DNA from 2 places in the Neobacillus pocheonensis genome. Region 1 is predicted to be linked to the other one. Evidence: riboswitches for the same ligand, from Rfam matches in the RefSeq annotation. Region 1 holds a riboswitch; the other holds the start of a gene.
The links. A riboswitch is a leader RNA that binds a small molecule or an ion and turns the genes downstream of it on or off. The one in region 1 is predicted to bind cobalamin.

Region 1 (4,307 bases):
GGGTGAAATCTGCCTAATTCTAAGCCTTACTTTCCTATTGTCATTAAAGTGACCCTGAAGCGATTAACTTCAGGGTCTTTTTTATTCCTTTATAAAGGAGAAGTCGTTATGTTTACCGGAATCGTTGAAGAAATAGGGACAATTTCGAATATCCAGCGGACGGGTGAGTCCTTTGTTCTTACCATTGAGTCGAGAAGAATCCTTGAGGACGTCCATCTTGGTGACAGTATTGCGGTTAACGGGGTGTGCCTTACTGTAACCTCTTTTACTGGCAATCGCTTTACTGTTGACGTGATGCCAGAAACCGTTAAGGCATCGAGTTTAAATATGGTAAAACGTGGTTCAAAGGTCAACCTTGAAAGGGCAATGGCCGCGGGAGGAAGGTTTGGAGGTCATTTTGTTTCAGGTCATATCGATGGAACGGGGATTATCAAGAGCAAGAAAGCCATTGAAAATGCTGTTTATTATGAAATTGAGGCTGACCATGAATTAATGAGATACGTGATTGTAAAAGGGTCAATAGCCATTGACGGGACAAGTCTTACCGTCTTTGCAGTTTCCGAGAATGGTTTTACATTATCCTTAATCCCTCATACTCTAGGTGAATCCATTTTGGGGCAAAAAGGGTCAGGGGATATTGTTAACTTGGAATGCGACATGATTGGGAAGTATGTGGGACACTTTATTAATGGAATGAAAAATAATAAGCAGCAAAAAAGTAGTGAGGGAATCACTGCAAAATATTTGGAAGAAAACGGGTTTTTCTAGGAGGGATTTGCCGTGTTTGATACGATAGAAGCAGCTTTATCCGATTTAAAAGAAGGTAAGGTTATTATTGTTTGTGATGACGAGGATCGGGAAAATGAAGGGGATTTTATTTCTCTCGCTGAATACGCAACACCGGACGTCATTAATCTTATGGCTACTCATGGTAGAGGACTCATCTGCGTTCCAATCGAAGAAGAGATAGCGCAAAAGCTAGAGTTATTTCCGATGGTTTCAAAAAACACGGACCCACATGGCACCGCCTTTACGGTAAGCGTTGATCACAAATTTTCAACTACTGGTATTTCGGCATTTGAGCGTTCAGCAACTGTCCTTAGTATGCTGGATCCAGAATCAAAACCTGCTGATTTTAAACGGCCGGGACATATTTTTCCACTCATCGCTAAAAAGGGCGGAGTCCTCAGGAGAACAGGCCATACAGAAGCGGCAGTTGATCTTGCGAGACTTTGCGGCGCAAAACCGGCCGGAGTCATTTGCGAAATTATGAATGAGGACGGAACGATGGCGCGCGTGCCGCAGCTTCGGAAAATTGCCGATCAACTTAACGTGAAAATGATTACAATCAAAGACTTAATTGAATACCGAAACAAAAAAGATAATCTAATTAACCGTGAAGTTGAAATTAGTTTGCCTACGGAATATGGTGACTTTAGGGCGGTCGGTTACACAAATGTCATCGATCATAGAGAGCATATTGCGTTAGTCAAGGGTCAAATTGACCCTGAAAAACCTGTCCTAGTTCGAGTGCATTCAGAGTGCTTGACTGGGGATGTTTTCGGATCCTACCGCTGTGACTGCGGACCACAGTTGCATGCGGCATTAAGTCAAATTGAACAAGCTGGAAATGGGGTTCTTTTGTACATGCGTCAGGAAGGCCGAGGAATTGGCTTACTTAATAAACTTAAAGCCTATAAACTTCAAGAAGAAGGCTATGATACAGTTGAGGCAAATGAAAAACTAGGCTTTGACGCTGATTTACGTGAATATGGCATCGGGGCACAAATTTTAAGAGATCTCGGAATTAGAAAAATGAAGCTGTTAACGAATAACCCCCGTAAAATAAAAGGGCTAAAAGGTTATGACCTTGAGGTTGTTGAAAGAGTTCCACTGCAAATGGAAATGAGAAAAGAAAATGCTCAGTATTTAAAAACAAAGCATGATAAACTGGGGCATCTTTTTCATTTTTAAAGAGCAGAAATAAAAATAAATCATTGGAGGAATTAGCATGGGACATATGTTTGAAGGAAATTTAGTCGGATCAGGATTGAAAATTGGAATCGTTGTCGGACGGTTTAATGAGTTTATTACCAGTAAATTATTAAGTGGAGCACAAGATGCATTAAAACGTCATGGTGTCAGCGAATCTGATGTAGACGTAGCTTGGGTCCCAGGAGCATTCGAGATTCCGTTAATTGCTAAAAAAATGGCGGCAAGCAAAAAATATGATGCGGTTATCACACTAGGTACCGTTATTCGCGGTTCTACTCCACATTTTGACTATGTTTGTAATGAAGTGGCAAAGGGTGTTTCGCGTATAACTTTAGATAGCGGCATTCCAGTTATTTTTGGCGTATTAACAACCGATTCGATTGAACAAGCTATTGAACGAGCTGGTACAAAGGCTGGCAATAAAGGCTGGGAAGCGGCTGCTGGAGCTATTGAGATGGCTAATTTATGCAGAACAATTGAAGCATAAATTACCATTTTCATGGTGATTAATTAAAGTTATTGCAAAAAAACATATACATTTTATTAATCTTTCCTTATAATCATAACTAACAAAAAATATTCATAAATTTAGGTGTTACAATCTTTTTTTAAGATGATAACTTAAAAGGGAAGTTGGTTAAAAGCCAACGCGGTCCCGCCACTGTAAATGGGAGCAACCTATAGAAAGTCACTGTCAATCGATGGGAAGACATAGGGAGCGCTTGAACCATGAGCCAGGAAACCTGCCTATCTTTTCATACGCCAATAAACCTACGAGGATAGGGAGGTGTGGACGACTAGTCTCTGTTACTTAATGGAAGTAATTATACTAATCATACCAACATCCTCAATGACTGGGGATGTTTTTTTGTGTATCAGAGGAAGCAAAGCTTAGGCGTAAGCGAAAGTTATTTTTTGTTAAAAGAATTCATTATAATAAGTTTAAGGGGAATGAATATGAAAAAACTGTATTCGATTTTGGTCGTAATATTATTATCGTTAGGGGTTCTAGCTGGCTGTGCTGAACAGAAGGAACAGGGCAAAGAGGAAAACAAAACGGATGTAGTGAAGAAATCAGAGGAAGTCGCATTTCCAGTAACCGTAACAGATGCATTAAAAAATAAAGTTATTATCGAAAAGAAACCCGAAAAGATTGTCTCATTAATGCCAAGTAATACGGAAATTGCTTTTGCTTTAGGTCTTGGTAAAGAAGTGGTCGGTGTTTCTGACTTCGACAATTACCCAGAAGAAGCCACAAAAAAGGAGAAAATTGGCGGACAGGAAATTAATTTAGAAAAAATTATCTCCCTACAGCCAGATTTAGTTCTAGCCCATGCTTCGACAGCCCATAATTCCCAGGATGGGATTAAACAATTGAAAGATGCTGGAATCCAGGTGGTAGTTGTCAATGATGCCCAAAATTTTGAACAGGTGTATGATTCCATTGAAATGATCGGAATTGCTTCTGGCGAGAAAAAGAAAGCGGATGAAATGATTAAAGGCATGAAGGATAAATTGGCCGAAATCAAAGCAAAAGCAGAGAAAATTAAAGAAAAGAAAAAAGTCCTTGTTGAAGTTTCACCAGCACCGGAAATTTATTCACCTGGGAACAATACATTTATGAATGATATGCTTAGTACGATTCATGCAGAAAATATCGTAAATGATCAAGAAGGCTGGATTAAAATTGATCAGGAAGCGATGATTAAACGAAATCCAGATACGATTATTACTACATATGGATACTATGTGAAAAATGCCTCAGATCAGGTATTAAGCCGAAAAGGCTGGGAAAGTGTCAATGCAATTAAAAACAAGCAAGTAATCGAAGTCGATTCGGACCGTGTGACCCGCTCAGGTCCAAGGATAGTTGAAGGAGTAGAGGAACTTGCAAAGGCTATCTATCCGGAAATTTTTAAATAATAAGTATTTTGCCTTTTGTGTGTCAGGAGTTTTCCTTCTAATCTCGATTTTGTTAGGCATCTCCATTGGATCTGTTTCGGTGCCGATTTTAACCATTGCGAAAATAATCACGGTTAAGCTGACAGGTTTACATATGGAAATTGATCCGATGTTTACTAGTATAGTCTTCAATATTCGTTTACCCAGAGTCATCTTATCTGGTCTAGTTGGAGCTGCTCTTGCGATTGCAGGAGCAGCCTTTCAAGGATTGCTAAAAAATCCATTAGCGGACCCTTATACATTAGGTGTATCATCAGGGGCATCGTTGGGCGCAGTAATGACATTATTCTTTCACTTATCCATACCTTTAATTGGTTTCTTTACTTTGCCAGTCCTTAGTATCCTATTCT
Region 2 (4,307 bases), on a different contig from region 1:
ATGAATTTGGGTTTCATTCTTCACACTTGAAGTGGCTAACTTAAAGGCGTTAACCCCCCAGGCTAAATACTCCGCCCAGTTTTCTTTGCGTAATGGCAGTCCTTCACGTAATGCCGGTTCATCGACTTGGATAATGGCAATGCCTGCAGTTTCTAACGCTTGAATCTCTTCCCTTAATGCTAAGGCTAGTTGGTTGGCTACCTGTTCACGCGAAATATCATCACGGACAAAGGACCAATTTAAGATGGTAACAGGACCTGTTAACATTCCTTTCACATACTTAGACGTTAATTGCTGCGCCTCTTCTACTTCCTTCACTGTCATCGGGGCTGTCCACTCGATGTCACCATAAATAATGGGTGGTTTCACACAACGTGAACCATATGATACAACCCAACCTTTTTCTGTAAAGGCAAAACCTTCCAGCTTTTCTCCAAAATACTCAACCATATCCGTACGCTCAAATTCACCATGGACTAAAACATCCAGTCCAATTTCTTCTTGAATTTGAATCCAACGAGCGGTTTCACTTTTCAGAAACGCTTCATATTCAGCCTCTGAGATTTCTTTTTTACGCCAGGCCGTTCGTGTACGTTTTACTTGATCGGACTGAGGGAAGCTGCCTATTGTTGTTGTTGGATAATCTGGTAAATGCAATGCCTCTTTCTGTAAGGGTTGTCGTTCTTTAAACGTCATTGGCCGGCTAAAATGCTCTGGCTTTATTTGTAGTACAAGCTCTTTCACACGTACATTTTTCCTCGCCCCATGCTGGGCTAATGATTGGGTCGCTTTCATGCTTTGTGACACGCTCTTATTTCCTGTCCAAGCCTCGTCACGAACATAGGCTGTTAATTGTGTTAACTCCACAATTTTCTCATCGGCAAATGACAAAGCATTTGTTAAGGTGGTATCTAGACGCGTTTCCGCCTTCGACGTCACAGGGACATGCTGTAAACTACATGAAGACTGAATCCAGGCTTCTTTTACACCGCTTAATGCTAAAACAGCCTTCGTACTTGTTGCTTTTTCAGCCAAATTTGCCCGCCAAATATCACGTCCATTTATGATCCCAATTCCTAATACTTTATCGGAGGGGAAGCCGTGTTTACGAAGGGAAGCCATATTCTCTTCAGCTCCGTGGATGAAATCAAGACCAATCCCTGAGACAGGTAATTGAGATAGTTCTTCATATGCTGATAATCCTTCAAAATAGGTTTGTAACATGATTTGTGCAGCGGGTACTTCGGCTGCTAATTGTTTGTAAATTTCTTGGACTAGTTTTACATCATCTGCTGTTAAAGATAGGACTAGTGCCGGTTCTTCCACTTGAATCCACTCTGCTCCTGCTTCGACAAGCTGCTGGAATACTCTTGCATAGAGCGGTAAGAGTTTTAAGATAAACAATGCTTTGGATTTGCTATCGTATCCTTTTGCTAGTTTCACAAAAGTGAACGGACCGATAATGGTCGGCTTCGTTATAAGACCTAATTCTTCTTTAGCTTCTGTAAAATAATCTAACAAGTAGTTTTTCGTTAGTTGTAAGGATTGGCCTTCAAATTCAGGCACGATGTAGTGATAGTTAGTGTTAAACCACTTTGTCATTTCACAAGCGATTACATCTTTTGCCCCACGTGCCATGGCGTAATACGTAGTTAGATTGACTTCTTCACCTGTCCATTTATAACGATTTGGAACCAATCCAAACATGGTTGCTTGGTCAAGCATACGGTCATAAAAGGTAAAATCCCCAACGGTTAGGTATTCTAAGCCTAATGATTGCTGGCGCTTCAAATTATTCAAGCGAATTGTTTTCATCTCGGCAATAAATTGCTCCTCTGATTTCGCACTCTTCCAAAAAGATTCAACACAACGTTTCCACTCACGGTTTTCTCCAATGTACGGGTAACCAATGACTGTACTTACTAAGTTCATGCTTCATTCCTCCTTTTAAATTTACAAACTACCAAACACAAAAAAGCCATCTCCACAAAATGGAAATGGCTCTACAATCAAGTTATAGGTATGCTAATAAAAACTGCATAAACATCGCTGCTCATAACTCGTTTGTCGTACAAATGAATGTCACCACCTATTTCCTCGTAGGTATTTGGTGTGTACTAGAATTTGGCAGGTCTCCTGGCTTATCATCATGGCTCCTCACACCTTCCCATCCTTAGACAGTGGTATTTGTGATTCACTCCGATTTACAGTTGCGGGACAGCGACGGAATTACACCGTTCTTCCCTTTTAAGCCAAGCATTTGCTTGGCACCAATTCTTACACGATATGGAATTTTCAATAACTATATCATATTACTAATATGAAGTATATAATTTTCCATTCAAAAAATAAGACCAACTCACATTCTGTGAATTAGCCTTTGTGAAGTATTAACTTATCGCTGCTTTTCGGAATTCTGTCGGGGATAGACCTGTTACCTTCTTAAACACGCGGCTAAAATAGTTCGGATCCTTATACCCGACCGAATAACAGATTTCCTTTAAACTTTTTCCAGAGTCGGTCATTTCGGTTTTGGCATGCTTGATTCGAATTTCTGTCAAGTAATCGATAAATGTCATCCCAAACCGATCTTTAAATAGTTTACTAAAATAAAACGGACTCAGTTCCACATATTCCGCTGCAGATTCAAGCGTAATCGCCTCGGCATAATGCTTTTCAATATAGTCCTTTGCCTTATGCAGCATTCCCTTTGCATGATTGTTGCGCCAAGCCTGAACTTGCTGCACGACCGCAAGCAAATGCTGTTTCCCTTTTTCAAAAATAAACGTGATATCTTCTGACTCATCGATGCTGGGAGTCCGATCATAGTTGATACCAAGATCATGAAGCATTCGAGAAATGAGAATAAACAATTCATCAAAAGATTTTTTTACCATTTGAACCTTTAAATCTTTATTCGCTTCCAGCTTGGTCACAAACGAATCAAAAATGAACAGCACCTGATTGATATCGCCTTGGCGAACGGTATCTAACAACTTTTTTTCAATCTCAAGATACACGGATTCTGAAGGTATTTCAAATGCATCTCCTTGCTTGTCGCAAAATGAATACTTACGGTTAGCCGTTTTAGCAAGCTGTTCCATTGCCAGGACTGCTTCGTGATAGGATTTATTAAGCTCCTGGGCATGGGCGTGGGGGTGACCGATTCCAATCCGTAATTCTCCTGGAAAGCTTTCTTTTTTGAAAAAACTTATCAAATTTTCACAGATTAATTGAGCATTCGTTTTGAAATGGAGTTTTTCCGATGTCAGGAATAACACCGGCACTTGCGTGTCCATTATCGGTCCAATCATGATTTCATGCTTTTTCACGACAGATTTAAGGGTTTCCTTCAGCCATTTATACCAGTTTTGCTTTTCACTCGCAGTGAATTCAGAATTACTTGCTGCCTGCAGAGAAAACAGCATCACATGGCCCGAAGTGATTTCTACACCTAACAGTTGGCCCCATTCGTCAAAGGTAATATCCTGCACCTGGTTTATTAATAGCGAAGATACCCACTCTTTTTGGGCAATCGAAACGGCTCGGTTCAAGTTTTCCCGCAAGTTGTGCTGTTCTTCTGTTTGTTTTCGCTCTAAATGGATTTCATCGGCTACACGCTTAAGACCTTCCAGAATATCCTGCTTGCTGCTCGGCTTTAAGATGTACTCCTTCACTCCCTGCTGCATCACTTCTTTGGCATATTCAAACGTATTAAAGGCCGAAACCATGATGAAGCGGATGCCTGCATCGAATTTTCTGATTTCCTTAACAGCTTGGACGCCGTCGATTCCAGGCATTTTGATATCCATAAAAATGATGTCCGGCCGCAGCTCCCCGGCCATTTCGATCGCCTTTCTCCCATTGGGGGCCTCGCCAATGACCTGAATGTCTTCAAAAGAGTTTTTTAAAATTTTGGCAACCGCTTTTCTCTCAAGAACCTCATCATCCACTATAAGTACTTTCAACAAGCTCGCTTCCCCCTTTGGCCGCGACAGGTATTGTCAGTCTAAAATTTGTTCCTTTTTTCAATTCTGATTCAATTTCAACAATGTCTTTTTGCTGGTAAAAGAGCTGCAGTCTTCTAATCACATTTTTTACACCAATCCCGTTGGAATGGCCTTTAGATTTTTCACGTTCAATTCCCTCTTCGGAGATGGCGCCATCCGCGTATTGAAGCAATTTGTTTTTTGTGGCAGTGTCCATCCCTTCGCCATTATCTATGACTTCCACATGAATCCGGTCCTGCTTACGGAAGATATTTAAGCGGATTTCCGCATTTTCCTCATATTCCTCTACTCCATGAA

Region 2: linked by a shared signal. The riboswitch ahead of metE (5-methyltetrahydropteroyltriglutamate--homocysteine S-methyltransferase) and the one ahead of ABES02_RS24770 (ABC transporter substrate-binding protein) in region 1 are both predicted to bind cobalamin.

What each region holds. Positions count from the first base shown of each region.
Region 1 covers NZ_JBCNAD010000048.1:27,266-31,572, reverse strand. Annotated here, with positions in the region: gene ribE (riboflavin synthase) at 109-768, shown strand; gene ABES02_RS24780 (bifunctional 3,4-dihydroxy-2-butanone-4-phosphate synthase/GTP cyclohydrolase II) at 781-1,974, shown strand; gene ribH (6,7-dimethyl-8-ribityllumazine synthase) at 2,012-2,482, shown strand; cobalamin riboswitch at 2,569-2,760, shown strand; gene ABES02_RS24770 (ABC transporter substrate-binding protein) at 2,953-3,918, shown strand; gene ABES02_RS24765 (FecCD family ABC transporter permease) at 3,884-4,307, shown strand, end outside.
Region 2 covers NZ_JBCNAD010000018.1:36,335-40,641, forward strand. Annotated here, with positions in the region: gene metE (5-methyltetrahydropteroyltriglutamate--homocysteine S-methyltransferase) at 1-1,932, opposite strand, end outside; cobalamin riboswitch at 2,110-2,290, opposite strand; gene ABES02_RS08855 (response regulator) at 2,391-3,971, opposite strand; gene ABES02_RS08860 (sensor histidine kinase) at 3,946-4,307, opposite strand, start outside.